One region of the Rhizorhabdus phycosphaerae genome, then DNA from elsewhere that is predicted to be linked to it. Evidence: riboswitches for the same ligand, from Rfam matches in the RefSeq annotation. Region 1 holds a riboswitch; each other region holds the start of a gene.
The links. A riboswitch is a leader RNA that binds a small molecule or an ion and turns the genes downstream of it on or off. The one in region 1 is predicted to bind cobalamin.
Positions count from the first base shown of each region.

Region 2: another riboswitch for cobalamin. It lies ahead of cobO (cob(I)yrinic acid a,c-diamide adenosyltransferase); the one in region 1 lies ahead of G6P88_RS10045 (TonB-dependent receptor).
Region 3: another riboswitch for cobalamin. It lies ahead of G6P88_RS02335 (TonB-dependent receptor plug domain-containing protein); the one in region 1 lies ahead of G6P88_RS10045 (TonB-dependent receptor).

Region 1 is NZ_CP049107.1:2,189,693-2,196,985, forward strand. It holds gene rfaE2 (D-glycero-beta-D-manno-heptose 1-phosphate adenylyltransferase) at 1-553, opposite strand, end outside; gene G6P88_RS10030 (hypothetical protein) at 604-1,449, opposite strand; gene G6P88_RS10035 (D-glycero-alpha-D-manno-heptose-1,7-bisphosphate 7-phosphatase) at 1,587-2,099, shown strand; gene G6P88_RS10040 (AGE family epimerase/isomerase) at 2,096-3,205, shown strand; cobalamin riboswitch at 3,364-3,623, shown strand; gene G6P88_RS10045 (TonB-dependent receptor) at 3,802-5,934, shown strand; gene G6P88_RS10050 (PepSY domain-containing protein) at 5,921-7,293, shown strand, end outside.
Region 2 is NZ_CP049107.1:495,677-502,969, forward strand. It holds gene bluB (5,6-dimethylbenzimidazole synthase) at 1-467, opposite strand, end outside; gene cobO (cob(I)yrinic acid a,c-diamide adenosyltransferase) at 470-1,078, opposite strand; cobalamin riboswitch at 1,347-1,578, opposite strand; gene alaS (alanine--tRNA ligase) at 1,664-4,327, opposite strand; gene G6P88_RS02365 (LytTR family DNA-binding domain-containing protein) at 4,440-5,138, opposite strand; gene G6P88_RS02370 (FkbM family methyltransferase) at 5,502-6,338, shown strand; gene G6P88_RS02375 (glutathione S-transferase family protein) at 6,363-6,989, opposite strand; gene G6P88_RS02380 (VOC family protein) at 7,026-7,293, opposite strand, start outside.
Region 3 is NZ_CP049107.1:487,847-495,139, forward strand. It holds gene cbiB (adenosylcobinamide-phosphate synthase CbiB) at 1-486, opposite strand, end outside; gene cobD (threonine-phosphate decarboxylase CobD) at 479-1,474, opposite strand; gene G6P88_RS02315 (adenosylcobinamide-GDP ribazoletransferase) at 1,471-2,160, opposite strand; gene G6P88_RS02320 (histidine phosphatase family protein) at 2,187-2,756, opposite strand; gene cobT (nicotinate-nucleotide--dimethylbenzimidazole phosphoribosyltransferase) at 2,753-3,766, opposite strand; gene G6P88_RS02330 (DUF1636 domain-containing protein) at 3,763-4,170, opposite strand; gene G6P88_RS02335 (TonB-dependent receptor plug domain-containing protein) at 4,288-6,261, opposite strand; cobalamin riboswitch at 6,389-6,582, opposite strand; gene G6P88_RS02340 (ABC transporter ATP-binding protein) at 6,612-7,293, opposite strand, start outside.

The sequences.
Region 1 (7,293 bases):
GATAGCGGGCGCGATCCGCAGCTTTGGGATCTACGAAGGTAGGCACGCCATGGCGCCGGGCGATCGCGAGCAACGCAGGCAGATCGGCAAGCGTACCCTTGTCATAATCGGAAAAGATGACGGCTTGAACACCGTCCAGGCGCACTTCAAATCGCCGGGCGAGCTCGGCCCTTGCGGCATCGCCCACCGCCGCATCATAATCGATGCGGGCGATCTGCTGGACGCCGGAAATAAGCCGCGTCTTCTGTGTCGTGCGCTGCCCCGCCTCGATTACGCAATCGAGGTCGACGTCGTTCGCTGCCATGAGCGTGAACAGATCGCGTCCCGAACCATCGTCGCCGCAGATTGTCAGCAAACTGCTTCGAGCACCCAGGCTCCGCACATTCGCGGCCACGTTCGCGGCACCGCCGCCCCGCATATCTTCGCGGCCGGCCATCACGACGGGCACGGGCGCCTCCGGCGAGATGCGGCTTGTCTCGCCGATGATGTAACGGTCGATCATCACATCACCGACCACGAGAATATGAGGCCGGGAAATTTCGTTGCTGTCCATTCGAATATCCCGTTCTTTCAGCCGGTCGCTAACGGCTCAATCTTTCCGGATCAACGCCAACCCTTGATCCGGGTCAGTTCGAGGCGCTGAGCAAGAGCAGGCCACTGCTGTGCCCAGCAGCAGCCATGGCCCTGATCCGGGATGACCACGATCGCGACAGGAGCATCGCCCGCCATGCGGGCGACGAAGCTGCGGGCGATCCTCTCATCCACGACATCGTCGTCCGCGCCGACGAAATGGACCTGCGGCATTTGCGACAGACGCCCGGCATTTGCAGCCGGATCGATCGACAGGGTCAGTGGCGTGAGGCGGTGCATCTCGACCCATGCACCGAGATCGAGGTTGGCGGCCACGGTGACCAGCGCGGCGACATCGCCACGGCGCTCGGCCAGCAGCGCGGCCAGCGCGCCGCCGCCCGAATAACCAACCAGAATTAGCCGGATCGCCCCTCCCATCTCGGCCTTCAACCGATCAAGCGCGACACTGGCGCTGTCTATCACTTCCGGCGCAAATCGCGCGATGCTCCAGTAATCGCTGCGACAATTGCGTGCGCGAGGGCCATATTGGCAAGGACGGGCCAGCCACGCGACCGCGCCGCTGCCCGGGTGCTGGAGGGCCAGCCGCAGCGCCACCGGATCCTTGGGGGTCGGATCCATCGAGCGGCGGCCACTCGATACATAGGCGAAGCCATCACCTTCGATATAGACAGTAAGCACGTCGGAAGGATCGCGGGCGGCACGCCGTGCGGTCGCAAGATCGAAATCGCCAGCCCTGGCCACCGTCCAATGCCAGCCCGCCTTGGACGCAAGATCGGACGCCGACGGTCGCGCCCAGGCGGCGGCCGCGAGGCTTGCCGACAGCATGATGAGCGCGATCTTCGCAACCTGCGCCAGCATCCCCCACCCCCAACCGTTATTCGCGCGTCCGAACTTGACCGCTGTGCCAATGTCAAACAAGCGTAGAAACGCTTATTCAACCGCCAGCCAGATGCCGAACGAAAATGTCACACGCTGAGCTTTCGCAGGAAGAACGCGTGGATCGCGCACCGGCCCGGGCGGCATTTTTCGACCGGGACGGCGTCCTGATCGTCGACACCGGCTATCTATCGGATCCGCGGGACATAAGGTGGATCGACGGTGCCCAAGAGGCGCTGGGCCGGCTGGCAGCCATGGGATATCGACTGTTCGTGGTGACCAATCAGTCGGGAATAGCACGGGGCTATTTCGAGGAAGACGCCGTGGGCCGGGTGCACGCCGCGATGCAGGCCGACTTGCCGGACGCGGCGCGGCTGGACGATATCGCCTATTGCCCCCACCATCCCGCCGGAAGCGTCGAACGCTATGCACATAGCTGCACCTGCCGGAAGCCTGAGCCGGGCATGCTGAACCGGCTGATCGATCGTCATCATATCGACCGTGGCGCAAGTTTCATGATCGGCGATAGGGCGAGCGACATGGAGGCGGCAGCGGCCGCCGGGATCGCCGGCTTCCTGTTCGAGGGCGGCAATCTGGACAAGTTCGTTGCCCAGATCCTGAGCGGTCTGTGACTCCTGCCGCCCCCACCTTCTGGATCGATTGGCTGTGCCGCGACGCGCTGCCCTTGTGGAGCGACGCCGGCTACGATTCCGATGAAGACAGTTTCGTCGAGCGGCTGACACTGAGCGGCACACCGCAAGCCGATGTGCCACGCCGGTTGATGGTCCAGGCGCGGCAGATATATGTCTTTTCCACAGCGGCACTTAACGGCTGGTTTCCCCGCGGCGCGGACCTTGCGCTGCGGGCAGGTCATTCGATGATCCGGAACTACACCGATGCCGACGCCCAGAAGGGGTGGGCTTTTTCCTGCACGCAACAGGGCGCGATAGTGGATGACCGGCGGGACCTCTACGCGCATGCCTTCGTTCTGCTGGCGCTGGCCAGCCTGCTCCGGCTCGACGCCGACCCCCGCTACATCAACCTTGTCGACCGCACGCTGACCTTTCTCGACCAGGATATGGCTCATCCGGCGGGAGGCTATGCGGAACAATGGCCCAGCGCCGTGCTGCCACGCCGCCAGAACCCCCACATGCATCTGCTTGAGGCGTTTCTCGCCCTTCAGGACGTCGGGCTATGCGGCGATTTCAGCCCCCGCATCGCCGCGCTCGTCGCGTTGTGCGAAAGCAGGTTCATTACTGGCCGGACCAATGTCCTGTCGGAATATTTTGACGAAGAATGGCGCCCTCTAGATGGGGGCCGGTCGTTCGAGCCCGGCCATCATTTTGAATGGGTCTGGCTGCTGACCCGCCACGCGGCGATGTGCAATATAGCCATGGACGAGAGGATCGAAGGCCTCTTGCAGCGAGCGCTGAGCGGCATCGACGCGAAGGGCCGAATCGTGGACCTGGTGGGACCGGAAAGAGCGACCGCGCAGTATCGCTTATGGTCGTCTATGGAAGCGGCGAAAGCCTTCATGGCACCTCTGGGCCGCGCAGCCCGGCCGTCGGGAGTGGCGGACATCCTCCACGCAGCATGGCAGGCATTTTTGGCGCCATCGATTCCAGGAGGCTGGATCGATCGGATAGATCCGCTTGGCAACGCGCTGGTGGATCACATGCCGGCAAGCTCGCTATACCATGTCACGACGGCGCTTGATTATTATCAACGTCGGGTATGACGCCTAACAGATCCGCCCGGTCCGCTGGCAGGATCGCCGCCCGGACTATGCGGCTGCGCGCTGCTGTTCAGCCAGGTGCAATATGGCAGCCTACTCTTGCGGGGCAGTATTAACCCTCCTAATGGACGCTTCGTCCAAGCGAGGCTCGAAAGCCGTGTTTGGGCATAGATCGCGTCGGTGTCCGAAAGGACTGAAAATGGGAATGCGGTGCGGGTGAGCCGGTGAAATCCGGTGTCACTCAAATCCGCAGCTGTCCCTGCAACTGTAAGCGGCGAGCGCGATGCACATGTGCGGCCTGGCTACCATGCCCCGAGCCGCCAGCCACTGGGCCGGACGCTAAATCATGCGAGGCCTGGGAAGGCCGTGCATCAAGTGATGACCCGTGAGCCAGGAGACCTGCCGGCGTTAGGTCGCTCTTGCTTTGGTCCAGGGGATGGCCGGGGCACGGTGATTTCCGTCTGAGCGACGAACGAGCGGCGAGGGCCGCTCCGTCTGGATCGTGGCGCGTTGCGGCGTCGCGGGCCATGCGGGTCGTCGTGTCATGCGCACGTCGGCAGGGCCTCGTCTTGCGTCATTCGCAACCGGGACCTTTTGTGATGTCCACCATCAAGACCTTTTGCCTGTTCGCGGGCTGTATCTTTGCGCCTTTCCACCTTCCGGCCGCCCACGCGGGCGGTACCGATGCCGACGCGGATATGCAGACCATCACCGTCACCGGCGTCAGCGACATGCAGCTTCGGAAGACGAATGAGGGCGCCGGCCGACTGGGCCTTACCGTTCTCGAGACTCCGGCAAGCGTCGAGATTCTCGACGGCGATGCGATCCGGCTGCGTGGCGACCTGACGATCCAGGATGCCGCGGCGCGCGCGACCGGCATCGTCAACACGTCCGGGGTGTTCGGCTTCGGTCTCAGCGCACGAGGTTTCACCGGCACCAACTCGGTGATGACGCTCTACGACGGCATGCGCATGTACAACAACACGCTGACCTTTCCGGCCGATCCATGGATGGCGGAGTCGGTGGAGGTGCTGCGTGGTCCGGCCTCGGTCCTCTACGGCGAGGGTGCCATCGGCGGCGCCGTGAACGTCGTTCGCAAGCAGCCGGGCGACACCCTCCAGCACAGTTTTCGGGCCGGTGTGGGATCGTTCGGTTTCTGGAATATCGCCGGGGGCAGCGGCGGCCCGTTGAACGACATGATCGGCTATCGCGTCGATGCCAGCTATCGCCGGTCCGATGGCTGGATGACGCGTGGAGATTCCAGCGCGATCGCCCTGTCCGGTGCGCTGCGCGTCCGCCCGACCGAAACCCTGGCAATCACCGTGTCGGAGGATTTCAGCCGGCAGAAGCCGCGCGTCTGGTTCGGCGTGCCGTTGATCGACAACCGCCTCGACAGGTCGATCCGCAAGACCAACTACAACGTCACCGACGCCGACCTGCGCTTCCGCGACAACTGGACGCAGGTGAAGTTCGAATGGGAGCCGAGCGAGACGATCTCGGTCCGCAGCACCTTCTATCATCTGACCGCCAACAAATACTGGCACAATTCGGAGAACGCGACTTATGTCGCGGCGACCGGCACCACGCCGGCGGGCATCCGTCAGTCGAGCTTCCTCGAGCTCTACCATATCCAGAAACAGACCGGGAACCGGACGACCGCCGCCTTCTCCAATGATCTGGGTGGAGGCGTCGAAAACCGGCTGGTGATCGGCGCCGACTATAACCGGATCAGCTACAAGAACGTCAGCAATTCGGGCAATAACGCGACCAGGCTGGTGTCGATCGTCAACCCGATCGTCGGCGCGTTCATCGATCAGACCGGCAATGCAGCGACCAAGACCCGCTACATCAACAGGATCCGCCAATATGCGATCTTCGCCGAGAACCGGCTGGCGTTCAGCGACAGCCTCTCGGTGATCGGCGGCATCCGTTATGACCGGCCCGAGATCACCAAGGACGATTATGTCAACAGGGCGAACAATTTCACCGCCACTCCCGATGCAGTGACCTACCGCGTCGGCGCGGTGTTCAACCCGACTCCGGACATGTCGCTTTACGCCTCTTATGCCACCGCGGCCGATCCGGTGGGCGCGCTCGTCTCCACAAGCCTCGCCCAAAGCGCGTTCGACCTTTCGACCGGCGATCAGTGGGAAGGCGGTGTCAAGCATGTCTTCTGGGACGGCAAGGGCCAATGGACCTTTGCGGCCTACACGATCACCAAGAAGCGGCTGCTGTCATCCGATCCGCTGATTCCGACGGTCCAGATCCAGGTCGGCCAGCAATCGTCCAAGGGCATCGAGGCGAGCTTCTTCCTCGAACCGGTGAAGGGCTTCAGCATCAACCTCAACGGATCGCTGCTGAAGGCGCGCTATGACGACTTCGCGGAATCGGTGGGCGGTGTCCGTTTCCAGCGCGCCGGCAACCGGCCGGCGAACGTTGCGGCGAGGACCGCGAACGCCTTTGCAAGCTGGGAGTTCGCGGATGGCTGGGTAATCGATGGCGGCCTCAGCTATGTCGGCAGCCGCTTCCAGGATGCCGCCAATATGCGCCGGCTGCCGTCCTACACGCTCACCGACCTGGGCCTGCGCTGGGCCTTCATGGACGGGGTCAGCGCAGGGGTGCGTGTTCGGAACCTGTTCGACGAAGTCTATCCGCGCGCAACCTATGGCACCACCCAGTGGGTGCTCGGCGATCCGCGCAACGTGGAGTTCACGATCAATGCTGCGTTCTGACGCAGCATTGAAAAGGGGAAAGCGGTGGCTCTACTGGAGCCACCGCTGGACCGGAATCGTCCTGTGTGCGCTCTTCGCGATCTGGTTCCTGTCGGGCGTGGTGATGATGTACGTCCCCTTCCCCTCCTTCCGGGATGCGGAGCGTGTCTCGCGAGCGGCACCGATCGACTGGGAGCAGGTCAAGGTCCGCCCGGATGAGGCGCTGTCCAAGCTGGGTGCCCCCATGTTTCCGGACGATATGCGCCTTGAGATGACGGGGCACGAACCCGTGTATCGGATAACCGACAAGGATGGCCGGCACGCGGTTTCGGCGCGGACTGGCGCACTATTGGGGCCGGTCGGCCGCAACCGGGCCATCGACATTGCCGAGGCGATGACGGGGGCCGCCGCTGAATCTGCGGAGCTGGTGGAGCACGACCAATGGGTGGTGACGAGGGCCTATGCGAAGATCGCCCCCTTCTGGCGGGTCCGGATGGCCGATGGCCTGGGCACGGACACGTATGTTGCGCAGAAGACCGGAGAGATCGTCCAGAACACCGATCGCCGGGAGCGCTTCTGGAACTGGCTGGGTGCCGTACCGCACTGGATCTATTTCGAAATGCTCCGGATCTGTCAGGAACCCTGGCGGCAGACGGTGATCTGGACATCGGGCATCGGCACCATCGGCGCGATCACGGGCATGTGGATCGGCATCCTGCGCCTCCGGATGAGGACGCGATACAGGTCCAGTTCCGTCAGTCCCTATCGGGGCTGGATGAAGTGGCACCACATCGCCGGGCTGATCGGGGGCGTGTTCCTCATCGGCTGGATATTCAGCGGCTGGATATCGATGAGCCCCTTCGGGGCAATGGGCCAAGGCGGCGCCGAAATCGGCGAGCGCTACGCCGGAGAGCAGCCTCCCCGCTTCGCCTCCACCAACCTCGCGGCGCTCGCCAGAATGGCGGAGGGCGCGCGTGAGTTGCGCTTCCTCACCATCGGCGGTCGGCCGACGATCCTGGCCGTCGATGCGGAGAATCGCGGCAGGGCGCTGGATGGCGTAACCGCGGCCCCGGTTCGTCACAGCCTGGAAGCGCTGACGAAACTGGCCAGACGATCTGTCAGAGAGGGCCAGCTGGTGGAAACGGCCTTGCTCACGCAATATGACCTCTACTGGTATGCGACGGGCGATCTGCGCCACGACGACCGGCCGCTGCCGGTGCTGCGGCTGGCCTTCGATGACCCTCAGGCAAGCTGGCTGTACATCGATCCCTCGACGGGCGTGCTGCTCGGCCACTCCATCCAGGGACGCCGCACCTATCGCTGGCTGTTCAGTGCCCTGCACAGCTTCGATCTGCCGATATTGCTCGAATATCGGCCGTT
Region 2 (7,293 bases), 1.7 Mb from region 1:
ACCCACCCCAGGCCGATTCCCCGCGCCCGCGCTGCGAGCCACAGCGTGTGGATCGACAGGACGACCGAATAGCGCAGGGCCTCGGGCATGGTGACCGCCCCCAGGCGACGGCCGCGCTCCCCCTCCTCGTCGCAGAAGACCGCCAGGATTTCGGGTGCCTCGCGTAGACCGTGAAGCTTGAGCGCGGCATAGCGGGCCCGCAAGAGCGGGTCGCCATATCGACGCCCCGCTTTGGCGACCTCTTCATCGGCATGCTCGGCCAGCGCCGCCCGCACGCCTGCAGACCGGACGCGCACATAGCGCCAGGGCTGGGCATTGCCGACCGAGGGCGCCAGCTGGGCAAGGCGGAGAAGATCGGCGACCACCGGTTCGGGCAAAGGCGTGTCACGAAAATGCCGGACGTCGCGCCGCCAGCGCAGCAACAACTCCAACGCGTCGGGAAGCTCCGGCGGCCACGGCTCGGACATGGTCAATATTCGATGCCGGGCTGGGCGCGGACGTTCTGATCGCGAAAGGGGTGTTTGACCAGGGTCATGTCGGTGACAAGGTCCGCCATGTCGATCAGCGGCTGCGGCGCGTTCCGGCCCGTCACGATGACATGCGTCATTGGCGGCTTCGTCCGCAGCACCTCGATCACTTCCTCGACGGGCAGATACCCATAGCGCAGCACGATGTTCAGCTCGTCGGCGAGCACGAGCTTGTAGGTCGGATCGGCGATCATGCGCTTCACCTCATCCCAGCCAGCGCGCGCCACTTCGATGTCGCGGGAGCGATCCTGCGTATCCCAGGTGAAGCCCTCGCCCATCGGCTTGAATTCGACCAGTTCGGGAAACTGATCGAACACGACCTTCTCACCGCTGCCCATCGCGCCCTTCACGAACTGGATCACGCCGACTTTCATGCCGTGGCCGATCGCCCGGATGACCATGCCAAGGGCGGCGGAGGTCTTGCCCTTGCCGGTGCCCGTGTGGACGACGATCAGTCCTTTCTCGACGGTTTTGCCAGCGATCTTGCGCTCCTGGGCGGCCTGGAGCCGGACCATCTTCTCCTTATGCTCTTCGTCGGTACGGGCCTTCATGCGGCCTGCTCCCTTAGGGGACTGGGGTTTCTGGACGTCGAAGCGGATATCGCGGTGAAGGCTCGTTCGGGCATCATCTTTCCCCGGCGCCGTCGACGACAGGCGGGGCGCGCGGCCGCAGACGGTGGAATCCGCCCGTGCGACGACCGGCCGTCTTCCCCGGACAGGCGCCAGCGCCGACGGAAGAACCGGCCGCGCGGCCCCGGCCGCACTGCTTCGTCGCTCAAACGGAGAAAAAACCGTGCCGTGGCCATCCCCTGGACCAGGCAAGAGCGACCGAGCGCTGGCAGGTCTCCTGGCTCACGGGTCAGGGCATGATGTGCGGCCTTCCCAGACACCCATCGGGATCCAGTGGCCTGTGCCGCCCCGGTAGGGAAGGCACGCTGCACATCGCGCTCGCCGCTTACAGTTGCAGGGACAGCCTCGGATTCGGGAGCGTCAGCACCCTCACCGCGTTCCCATTTTAAGCCCTTTCGGGCACCGGCGCGATCTGGCGAGGCCGGAGAAATCCTCCGGTCTCTCGGATGTCATAAGAGAAGGCGGCGCGCCTGCCAAGCCGGCGCGTCGACGCTTACAGGCAGAAGCTCAGGCGGAGAGCTGCGCCAGCTGCGTCCGGACCGCCGCAATCGCATCGGCAGCTCGGGCACCGTCCGGCCCGCCGCCCTGTGCCATGTCCGGCCGCCCCCCGCCGCCCTGCCCGCCCAGCGCCGCGACGGCGGTCTTGACGAGATCGACTGCGCTGACACGGTCGACCAGATCGGAGGTCACACCGGCCGCGACGCTCGCGCGGCCCTCGTTGACCGCAACGATCATCGACACGCCCGAACCCAGGCTGGCCTTCGCCTCGTCGACGAGGCCGCGCAGGCCCTTCGGGTCGAGGCCTTCGACATGCTGCGCCAGGAAGGCCACGCCACCGATGCTTTCGGGACCGGCGGCCTCTGCCTTGCCGCCACCGCCGAGGGCCAGCGCCTTCTTGGCATCCGCCAGTTCGCGTTCGAGCCGGCGCCGCTCCTCGACCAGCGCCGCGATGCGGGCGGGTAGCTCGTCGGGCGACGTCTTGAGGGCGGCCGCTGCCTCCTTGAGCTTTTCGTCGCGCTGCGTGAACCATTGCCGCGCGCTTTCGGCGGTCAGCGCCTCGATACGGCGGACGCCGCTAGACACGGCGCTCTCGCCTACGATCTTGAACAGGGCGATGTCGCCCAGCGCGGAGACATGGGTGCCGCCGCACAGTTCCACCGAATAATTCTTGCCCGGCGCATCGGCTCCGAGCGTGCCCATCGACAGGACGCGGACTTCGTCGCCATATTTCTCGCCGAACAGCGCCATCGCGCCGGCCTCGATCGCCGCGTCGGGCGTCATCAGCCTTGTGGTGACGTCGTCATTCTCACGAATGTGGCGGTTCACTTCGGCTTCCACCGCAGCGATGTCCTCCGGCGTCAGCGCCTTGGGATGGGAGAAGTCGAACCGCAGCCGATCCGCAGCCACCAGGCTGCCCTTCTGCGTGACATGCCCGCCGAGGCGGTTGCGCAGCGCCGCATGCAGCAAGTGGGTTGCGGAATGGTTCGCGCGAATCCGCGCCCGGCGCTCGCCGTCGACCGACAGATGCAGCGCGGCACCGACCTTGAGGGTGCCCGACAGGATACGGCCGCGATGGGCGTGGAGCCGGCCAAGCGGTTTGGCCGTATCTTCTACCGCGATCTCCAGTCCGTCGTCACCGGTGATCGTGCCGGCATCTCCCATCTGGCCACCGCTTTCACCATAGAAAGGCGTCTGGTTGGTGATCAGCACGACCTCGTCCCCGGCCGATGCCTGGTCGGTGCGCTGGCCGTCCTTGACGATCGCCAGCAACTGGCCATCGCCTTCCTCGCTGACATAGCCGGTGAATTCGGTGCCGCCGAACTCCTCGGCGATGTCGAACCAGATCTCGTCGGAGGCCTTTTCGCCGGACCCCTTCCAGGCGGCGCGGGCGGCCGCCTTCTGCTCGGCCATCGAGCTGTCGAAGCCGCTGCGATCGACGGACAGATCCTGCGCGCGCAGCGCATCCTCGGTCAGGTCATAGGGAAATCCGAAGGTGTCGTAGAGCTTGAACGCGACCTCGCCGGGCAGCACGTCGCCGGCCTTCATCCCCGCAGTCGCCTCGTCTAGCAGCTTCAGGCCGTTGGCGAGCGTCTGACGGAAGCGCGTCTCCTCCAGCTTCAGCGTCTCCTCGATCAACGGCTGCGCGCGGACCAGTTCCGGATAGGCGGCGCCCATCTCGGCAACCAGGCTCGGCACCAGGCGGTGCATCAGCGGTTCAGCCGCGCCCAGCAGATGGGCATGGCGCATCGCGCGGCGCATGATCCGGCGCAGCACATAGCCGCGCCCTTCGTTCGCCGGCAGCACGCCATCGGCCACCAGGAAGCCCGAGGCACGGAGATGGTCGGCGATGACGCGGTGCGACGCCTTGAAATCCCCATCGGTCGCGCTCCTGGTCAGTTCGCCGGAGGCAGCGATGAGCGACTTGAAGGTGTCGGTGTCATAATTGTCGTGGACGCCCTGCATCACCGCGGCAATGCGTTCCAGCCCCATGCCGGTGTCGATCGACGGCTTGGGCAGGTCGATCCGGGTCTCCTTGTCGACCTGCTCATATTGCATGAAGACCAGGTTCCAGATCTCGACGAAGCGGTCGCCATCCTCGTTCGGGCTGCCGGGAGGGCCGCCGAAGATATGGTCGCCATGGTCGTAGAAGATTTCCGAACATGGGCCGCACGGGCCGGTATCGCCCATCGACCAGAAATTGTCGGAGGTCGGAATGCGGATGATCCGGCTCTCCGGCATGCCGATCTTCTTCCACAGCCCGAACGCCTCGTCGTCGGTGTGGTAGACCGTGACGGTCAGCCTGTCGGGCGAAATGCCCCAGGTGCCGGTGATGAGGTTCCAGGCGAGCGAGATCGCCCGTTCCTTGAAATAGTCGCCGAACGAGAAGTTGCCAAGCATCTCGAAGAAGGTGTGATGCCGCGCGGTGTAGCCGACATTGTCGAGATCATTGTGCTTGCCGCCGGCGCGCACGCATTTTTGCGAGGAGGTTGCGGTCGTATAGCCGCGCTTCTCGAGGCCGGTGAAGACGTTCTTGAACGGCACCATGCCCGCGTTGGTGAACATCAGCGTCGGATCATTGTGCGGCACCAGTGGCGCCGACGGGACCAGTTCATGTCCCTCCCGCGCGAAATGATCGAGAAAGGAGCGGCGGATGTCGTTGGTCGAGGTCATGCAGGCGACTTAGGCGAGAGCAAGCCGCTTCTCAAGCGGTGATGGTTCAAGGGCGCTGCAGCGACGTGTTTCTTCCGTCCTATCATCTGCCCGAAGACGGCGGCCTCGTCGCTCAGGCGTCGGGTGCTTCGTCCATGAGCCAGCCCTGCGCCCGGAGATAGGCTATGCGGTTGCGCGCCACCGGTACGCGGAGCCCGTTGGTCAGCAGAAGCGCGACCGAGCGTCCATCCTTTTCGTGCCGGCTTACCGCATCGCGGGCCACCCACCAGGAGCGGTGGACCTGAAGCCCCCGTTGTTCATCAAGCGCAGCGACCACGTCGCGCAGGACCGCGTGATGAAGGCTGGACCCCACCGGAAGATGTGCACGGACATGATGGTCCTCCATCTGCAGGCACAGAGCGATGGCGAGGACATGGTCGGGGACGCCGGCCGATCCTTCGATCTGCGGCAGCTTTGCTGACACAGCCGGTTGAGGAGACGGTGGCACAAGTGCAAGGTCGTGCTCCCCTCGCCAGGAACCGGGCCTGCTGCGTCCCAGTTCGATCCACGTCAGCGCGGCCATCGCGGGCAGCGCGACCATGATCGTCAGACCGTACCAGTCGAACATCGACATGGCCGCGGCGCGGCGGGGCCAGAAGACGTAGGTCTGGAGGGCGCCGAGCAGGGCCAATGGGACGCAGGTGACGATCACCGAGGCGAAGAAACAGAACAGCGGCGGGAAGCCGCGCCGACGGCCTGTATCCAGCGCCGCGATCATGGTCGGCCAGAGGATGAGGCTGCCGATCCAGAACAGGCCGGTCCAATAGGCCATGCGCCGGAAGACGTCCGATTCGTAACTTCCAAAGGGGCCAAGAAGACCGAACTCCAGCCCAGCGAGGGTTGCCCAGCCTAGCACACTAGCCCATTTGTCCGGACGCCTCAGAAGGGTGTGTGATTCCATTCTTCCGTTTTGCGGCAAAGCCCCACTCGACGGCAAGTGCCGTAAGGTATTCCATTCGCCCGCTCGCCCAACCGCCCATTCGCGAAGCCGCGCTCGCGATCCCTTCGCATCGATGACAGTCACGACAACCTGACGGTCCAAGGGAGAGTGTGGATGGTGCTGCGGTGGTTGAGGAAACAGGCGCGATTGCGGCATGAGGGGTCGAGAGGACGCCTTAACGCCCTGCTCGCCGCGATGAACGAGCGGCTTGCCGCCGAGTTCAGACCGACCGTGACCTATATCGGCAACAATCGCGTTCTCGTCGGAACGCGCGTCGGCGACCGCACGATCGCCTATTATGTCGAGGCCGACGATCGACTTTTCAGCCCCTGGTTCATCGTGACAGGCCAGTTCGAAACCGACGTGACGAATTATCTGCTGCGACACCTGCGCGCGGACAGCCACTGTATCGATGTGGGCTCGAACTTCGGCTATTATACGTGCCTGATGGCGCGCTTCTGCCCCGGAGGACGCGTGCTCGGCATCGAAGCCGACCGCCATATCTCAGAGCTTGCGCGCGACAATCTGTTCATCAACGGGCTGCACGAGGTCGGTGACGTGATCTGGGCGGCAGTCTGCGACCGCGACACCGAAGTCACGCTGTTCCGTCGCACCTCGCGGTCAGGCAACACCAGCATCGTCGATGTCGGAGAGTCCTTCACCACCCATTTCGGCGAACCTCCGGTCGAGCCCTTTCGGGTGCAGGGCCGACGCATAGACGATTTCGCCGAGCGCCTGCACGGCCGCGTCGATGTCATCAAGATCGATGTCGAAGGCGCGGAGCCGCTTGCCCTGCGTGGAGCGGGGGACGTCATTCGCGATAATCGCGATCTTTCAATCGTGATGGAATGGTCGCCTGGACAGATCGCAGCGGCTGGATTCGATATCGGCGAGTTCGTCGACGAGATCAGGGCGATGAACCTGCGTGCCTTCGTTCTGGAGCGCCATAGCGAGCGGCCACTCGATATCTCCAGGCTGGCGACGCTGCCCTATCAGTCTGCGATCATATTGCGCCGCACCGATGCCCGATAGTTCCTGCGCACCAAGCGCCGCAGATCAGGCATAGGCATAGGGGCCGCCCTTTTCCAGCGCAGCGACATAGGCCGGGCGCGCGTGGATCTTGTCGAGCCATTCGCAGATATTGGGGCGCCGCCCGTCGAGTTGGAGGCGCTGGCGGGCTGCCTCGAGCGGGAAGCTCATCATGATATCGGCCGCCGAGAATTCGTCGCCGGCGAACCAGCTACGACCAACGAGCTCGCGCTCGACATAGTCGATATGGGTCATCGCCATGCCGGTAACGATCTTGCGTGCGGGCCAACCGAATGGCCCCATGCGGTCGATCACCAGCTTGAGCAGCAGCGGCGGCATAAGCGAGCCTTCCGCATAGTCGAGGAAATAGCGCCAGCGCAGCGCGCCGTCGGCATCGTCGGGCGGCCCCAGCCCGCCATGGGCGAGCGCAACCAGATATTCGAGGATGGTTGCCGTTTCGGCGACGACCCGCCCGTCATGTTCGACCACGGGCGATTTGCCCAAGGGGTGGACAGCCTTGAGCTCGGGCGGCGCGAGCATCGTCTTGCGGTCCCGCTCGTAGCGTTTGACCTGATAATCGAGCGCCAGTTCCTCGAGCATCCAGAGCACACGCTGGGACCGGGAATTTTCGAGATGATGGACGATGATGGTCAAGGCACGGCTCCCGCGATGCGGCCCGGCTCCGCCCCGTCAGCCCGGCTCGTTCACATAGACCGCCATCTCGTTACCGGAAGGTTCGCGGAAGTGGAAGCGGCGACCGCCCGGGAAGGCGAAGATCGGCCGCGTCACCACGCCACCGGCGGCTTCGACGGCCGCCAGGCTGGCCTCGAGATCGTCCACCTCGACGACCGGCAACGGGGCCGCGGGCGCGTCATCGCCATGCCCGTTGAGGCCGAGGTCGCTCGTGCCGCCGGCCCCCGCCGCGACGGTGCCGGCATAGGCCGGCCCGAAGTCGGTC
Region 3 (7,293 bases), 1.7 Mb from region 1:
AGCGACCACGCCGTCGCAAAGGCTCTCGGCCAGGCTCTCGATCGCCGCCCGCGCGACGCCGGCGGGGTCCAGCTCATCGACGTCGCGGCCGACGATCCGGCCGACCGCCTCGCGCGCCGCAGGCAGGTCGCCCTCTGCGAGACGGCGTGCGACGGGCCGCACATGGTCGAACAGGCTGCGCTGGGCGAGCCCGGGGAATGCCAGCAGCGCAAAGGCGATCCAGGTGAGCGATCCCATCAGCGATCGAAGGACCCCTTCCATCAACGCCAGACCAGCGCCGACGACCGCCACGAGAAGCAGCACCGACAGCATGCCGAGCAGGCGACGCCTTTGGTCGCCAAGCTCAGGGCGGTTCCACCGTCTCTCGCACAGGGCGATCAGCCTGGCGAAGCCACCGACCGGATGACCCAGCCATCGATATAGCCGGTCGGGCCATCCGAGGGCCGCGTCCAGCATCAGCGCGACGAGCGCAACGGGGTCAGCCATCGCCTAGCGCCCGGTCGAGCCTTTCGAGCGAAAGCGCGCTGTCCGGCAGTCCAAATCGTATCCAGCGGGAATACTCGGCAAAGGGCCGGACGAGGATGTGGTGACGGGCAAGGCGCTCGAACAGAAAAGCAGCGTCTTCGGTCTCGACGAGGCGAAAGAGCGGGCAGCCCCCCTGGGGTGCATAGCCATGCGATTGCAGCACCCGGTCGAGCTTCGCCGCCTCAATCGGAAGTCGGGTCCGCGCAGCGCCGATCCAGGATCGGTCGCGATAGGCGCTGCCGGCCATAGCGATGGCTGCCGCGTTGATCGGCCAAGCCCCGAGCACCGCACGCAACCGCGCCAGGAACGCGGGTGGCGCCACGACGAAACCGAGACGAAGCCCGGCGAGGCCGAAGAATTTGCCAAAGGAGCGCAGCACTACAAGGCGCTCCGCGTCCGGAACGTCTCCGGCCAGGCTCATCTCGGGACAGACATCGGCATAGGCCTCGTCGACCAGCAGCCAGCGTCGCGGCACGGCATGATGGAGCGCCAGCAGTGACGCGCGATCGATCGTCCGACCGTCGGGATTATTGGGATTGGCCAGGACGAGCACCCCCTCTTCTCCCCCGCCCATTCCGGAAGCAGCGGCCTGCTCCAGCGTGATGCAGCGCGCGGTGTCGAACATTTCGACGTGGCTACGATAGGATGGGGCCAGGACCTCGCCCGTCCCGCCCAAAAGCCGGCCGATCAGGCGAAGGGCAAGCTCCGTCCCCGGGACCGCGCACACATGCTCGTCGGTGCATCCGAAATGCGCCGCGGCGGCGCGCTCCAGATCCTCCAGCGCCTCTTCGTCCGGCAGCCGGGTCCAGTCGATCGCGACAGGCTCCGACGATGCCCAGGGCTTGGGGTTGACGCCTGTCGAGAGGTCGAGCCAGTCCTCCGCATGGCCGCCGAAATGCCGGCGGGCGGCTGACAGCCCGCCGCCATGCCAGGTCCAGCGGTCCATCATCGCACCCAGCCCGCTGCGATGATGGACAAGAGCAGCCAAGTTTCGGTCAGCTCGATACCGGCGCCGTGACTGTCGCCCGATATCCCGCCCAGCCGTCGCGCGACGAAGAAATGCCAGCCGGCGAGCGCCGGTACCAACGCCAGCAACGGCGGAACCACGACGGATAATGCCGCCAACAGGGTCAACCAGGCCAGCAGATGCACCCGATGCGCACCCGCACGCAGGCGCGAACCGAGGCCGCCATGCAGGGACGGAAGGCTCAGCGTCCATGCGACCGGCCCGATCCGTGCGGCCAGCGGGATCAGTAGCAGGGCGAGCCAGTTCTGCGCTTCGACGACCGCATGGAGCAGCACAAGCTTGGTCGCAACCTGTGCCGCGATGGCGACGACGCCGAAGCTTCCGACATGGGGGTCGGCCATCACCTTGGACAGCCGCGCCGGATCGCCATGCGCGGCACCCAGCCCGTCGGTGACGTCGGCCAGCCCGTCCAGATGCAGCGCCCCGGTCACAGCGATCCAGGCGAGAAGACCCAGCAGCGCAGCCACCCAGGCGTCGTGCGGCGCGACTGCCCAAGCCATCACCGTCACAGGAAGCCCGACAACCAGCCCGGTTGCCGGCAGCCAGGCCATGACGCGGTCGAAATCCGCTTGCCTGGCCAGGCTTGCCGGCAAGGGCAAACGCGTCATGAAGAGTATAGCGGCGATCAGCCCTTTCATGGACGGAGCCCGACAATCTGGGCAGCGCCGCCGTCCCCAGGCCATATTTCGATGCTCAGAAGCGACGCATTTCCGATCTGAAAAGCCCATAACTGACGAACGTCGAAGCCGCAGAGATGCGCCAGCGCGGCGCGGATCGATCCACCATGGGCAACGACCAGAGTCGACTGCCGCTCCAAGGCCGACACGGCATCCCCGACGCGGCGGACCAGTTCGGACCAGCGTTCCCCGCCTTCCGGCGGATGCAGGTCGGGGTCGCCCCAGAAGCGCGAGAGAGCAGCGGGATCCACGTCCCCGGGATGTACCCCGTCCCAGCGCCCGAAATCGAGCTCGCGCCACGCCGGATCGAGGCGAAGCGGTGCGCCATGGGCCTCGGCGATCCGCTCGGCGGCGACCGCGCAGCGGCTCAGGTCCGAACTGACGACCAGATCGAACCGCAGATCGGCGGCCTGCTCCAGACAAGCCCTGATCCCCGACGGGCTCGGCGCGACATCGGTCCGCCCGTTGAAACGTCCTCCGTCCGCGGTTGCGCCGTGGCGCAACAGGTGCAGCGAAAAGGGTCTCATTCCCTGTCCTCGACCCCGGCTTCGGCAAAGCTCGCCATGCCAGAATGGGTGGCGAGTGCTGCGCGGACGAGCGTCGCGGCAAGCGCTGCGCCGCTGGCTTCCCCAAGCCGCATGTCGAGATCGAGCAGCGGGCGCAATCCGAGCCGGTCGAGCAGGCGGATATGGCCTGGCTCGGCCGAGCGGTGACCCGCGAGGCAATGGGCCGTGATCGCCGGATTTTCCGAAGCGAATGGCGCGATGGCGGCACAGCAGATGAAGCCGTCCAGAAGAACGGGGATACGCAATTGCCGGGCGCGCAGCACCGCTCCGGCAATGGCCGCGATCTCGCGCCCGCCGAGGCGTCGCAGCGTTTCGAACGGCGTGGCGGGTGCATCGCGGTGACGGGCCAGACCGGCTTCGACGACCGCGATCTTGCGCGCTATGCCTTCACCGTCGAGGCCGGTGCCGGGGCCGGTCCACTGCGTCGCCGAGCCGCCAAAGCTGCGCGCGGCCAGGGCCGCGGCCGCGGTCGAATTGCCGATGCCCATCTCGCCCAGGACGATGAGGTCGAGACCGGATTCGACCGTCCGTGCGCCGGCCGACATTGCCGCAAGACATTCGTCCACCGAAAGGGCCGGCCCGAGCGTGAAGTCGGCCGTCGGCTGGTCCAGATCGAGGGCGACCACGTCCAGCGCCAGACCGGCGACCGCCGCCAGCGCGTTGATCGCTGCGCCTCCGGCCTTGAAATTGGCGACCATCTGCCCGGTTACGGCCACCGGAAAGGCGCTCACCCCGAGCCCCGCAACGCCATGATTGCCCGCGAAAACGACGATCTTGCCGGTGTCGAGGCGAGGAGTCGCGCGGCCCTGCCAGCCTGCCATGAACAGGGCGATATCTTCGAGGCGGCCAAGGGAACCCCGCGGCTTTGTCAGGCTGTCCTGACGTCGCCTGGCGGCTGCCATCACGGCGCTATCCGGTTCGCCGATGCTCTGCAGGGCCTGTTCGACTGCCTCGACCGAAGCGAAACTCATCGCAATACAAAGCCTTCCGGAGGAGAGCGGGAGATGAAATGGCCTTTCACGCCCTCGGGCCACTGGGCGTAGCGGACGCTACCATGAGTGCTGTCGGCGTAGAGCAATGCATAATCGAGGATCGCCCTCGCTGCCTCCGCGTCGGGCGTGAAGCGACCGAGGACATAGGATATCTTGCCGGGTGCGCGCAGATGGACGGAGATATGCTCCGAGCACGCGAAGAAGCAGGCCATCGTCTGGATGCCCAGCCCTTCATAGCGGCTGTCACGGCGTTGTATTTCGAGCATGGCCTCGGCAAGCAGCGCGCCGCCGCGCCTGCCGCTGCCGTCCTCGCGCAAATCGCTCGAGACCCTGCACGTGGCACAGATGACGATCGAGGGGCCCGTCGCTGTCGGCTCAAGCATCATGATGCCCTCCGCTTGCGGTGCCGGTCCTGTTCGCGGGAAGCGGCCACATCCCATGAATGTGGCCGCCGACGCTCCCCCGCGATGCGTCGGTAATGCTCGTGGGGGAGCCGAACATCAAAACCGCCCCCTGACACCGGCATAAATGCTGCGACCGAGCGCCCCGTAGCGGTAGGCGGTCATATAGCCTTCGTCGAAGAGGTTTTCGGCGCGGGCGAACAGGCGAACCTGATCCGAAAGCGCGAGTTCGGCACGGAGATCGACGAGCATATAGTCGTCCAGCCGCTGGCTGTTGGACGCATTGTCGTAGCTATGACCCGACCAGCGCACCGCAACTCCGGTGGTGAGTCCGAACGGCCACGCATAGCTGATCGACCCGTTGGCCTGCTGACGCGGGCGACGAGGCAGCCACTTGCCGAAATTGGCGCTGCCGGGGGAGCGGTCCTCGGCGATCGTCCAGCTATAGTTGGCATCGATCGACAAGCCGGCCAGCGGATTCAGGCTGGCCTGAGCCTCCAGGCCCCTCGCCTTGGCCCGTGAGACGTTCTGATAATAGCCGAGCCGACGGATCGACGTGCCGGGCTGGAAGCAGAGCGGCGTGTTGGAACTGCTCGCGCAGCCGATATAAACGATCAGATCGCGGCTCGTCCGGTCGAACCAGACCGCGCCGATCTGGAGCTTGTTGCCGAACAGGCGTTGTTCGGCGCCCGCCTCCCAACCATGCGCGCGTTCCGGTGCGAGCGCGTCGTTCCCATATTCGGAGTAGAGCTGGTACAGGGTCGGCGCCTTGAAGCCTTCGCCATAGCTGGCCCTGATCCTCGTGCCCGTCGGCAGGTTGACGATACCGCCCGCCGAGAACAACGTCTTGCTGCCGAAGCGCGCATGGTCGTCATGGCGCATGCCGGCGTTCAGCGTCAGGCCGGTGACCGGCTGCAGGCTGAGTTGTCCATATATGCCAGTGATCTCGCTCTTCCCGCGCACCGGCGCCGGCACTGGGGTCGACAGCGCTGCGGGCGGCGAGACGCTACGAAAGCGGGAGCGCTCGTTCTCAACCCCGACGAGGAGGATGTCCTGCTCGGTTATCGCGAAGCTGCCCTGATATTCGAACCGCTGGTTGCGCCCGGCGGCGTCGAAGGTCTTAGTCCGCTGATTGCGCGGGTCGTAATTGTCGCGGTCGGTATCAGTATAGCCATAAGCGAAGCGGTTGCGCAGGCGCTTGTCGAACATGTCGACGTTCAGCCCGGCATAGCCGACGAACTCCCGGTTCGTACCATAGGCCGGGTTGTCGGCACCGACGGCGTCGAACTCGTTCCGCCCGCGCGAATAATAGCCGCGCACATCGGCGCTGATGGTCTCGCTGATCTCCAGTTCGGCGCGTCCGGACAGGTTGCGATTGCGATAGCCGTCGCGTTCGCGGCCGCCGAAGGACGAGGCGAATGCCGAGATGCCGTCGGTCGTGAAGGCCTGCGCGCCGACCCGCCAGGTCAACCGACCCTGCTTGCCGCCGAGCGCCGCCCGGGCGCTCGCGGTCTCGCGCGATCCCGCCTCAAGGTCGAAGCTGCCTTCCAGCGGAGCCTTGGGAAGCGGGGTCACGATGTTGACGACACCACCAATTGCCTGGCTGCCCCACAGGATCGACTGCGGACCGCGCAGCACCTCGATCCGGGCGGCATCGCCGATGAGGAGATTGGAGAAGTTGAACCCACCCCCCGTGGACGAGGGATCGTTGAGCTTCACGCCATCGATCACGACGACGGTCTGGTCGCTTTCTGCGCCCCGAATGCGGAGCGACGTGGAGCTTCCGTATCCCCCGTTGCGGTGGATGCTCACGCCGGGCGTGCGCAGCAGCAACTCGCTGACGCCGATGTCCTGGTTGCGGTCGATCGCGGCCTTGTCGAGCAGCGTGATCGATTCCGGCACGCGGTCCAGGCTCAGCGGAAGCCGGGTCGCGGTAACCAGAATGGCTTCCGCATCGGTAGCGGGGTCCGGCGGCGGAGCCTCCTGGCCATCGTCAGCCAGAGCAGCCGAAGTCGCGGATGAGAGAAGCAGGCAGAATAAAGACAGTTGTTTCAGCACAAATGGGCACCCCATGACGAAGGGGCCGCGCCTGCTAGGGGTGTTCCGGCCATCAAGGCACGACACATCCCCGCGCGAGGCACGGTCCAGACATGTCGTCTCTCGGGTTTACCCCCGTCCGCCCGGCACACCCTGTCCGCGCGAAGGACGACCGCGACGGGCAGGTCTCCTGGCTTGCGGGTCAACGCCGTGTTCGCGCCGCCTTCTCAGGATCGATCGATCCCAATGGCATGTGGCACGATGGCTCGCCGCTCACAGTTGCAGGGGCAGCCGGGGTCTCGAACCCCGTTCCCTTTTCATCCCCGTCTCCGGGGAACCTGTCGCAAGCGGGTCGTTACCGCAGTGCAGCGGCGGGCGTCAATCGTCTATCCGCGGCCCAGGGCGATCACCGACTGCACCCCGTCTGCGTGGTCGAGATAGGCCTTGATTCCATAGACTTCCGACAGGTTTCTCGAGGTCATCACAGCATCGGGCGGCCCGTCGGCGACGACCCTTCCGCGATTCATCAACAACAACCGGCCGCAATGGCGGGCGGCCATCGTCAGGTCGTGGAGCACGACGACGACCAGCGCACCTTCCCGTGCCTCGCGTTCCAGAAGGGTCATCATGTCGATCTGATGCCCGGGGTCGAGCGCTGCGAGGGGTTCGTCGGCCAGCAATCCGCCCGCCCCTACCGCCAGCGCGCGCGCCATCATCACCCGGGCACGTTCGCCGCCGGAAAGTTCGGTCACCGTGCGCTGTGCGAGATGCACGACCTCGGTCCGCTGCATCGCCTCGTTCACCGCTTCGCGATCGAGTTCGCTCATCCGCGACAGCGGGCCGATATAGGGCAGCCTGCCAAGCGCGATCAGACGCTCGACGGTCAGCGGCCAGTGGAGATTCTGGCCCTGCGGGAGATAGGCGAGCTTGCGCGCCCGATCGCCCGGGGGAATATCTTCGATCCGGCGCCCGTCGGCCCTGACTTCGCCCGATACCGCCGGGAGCAGCCCGAGCATCCCCCGAACGAGCGTGGACTTGCCTGCGCCATTGGGGCCGATGATCCCGATC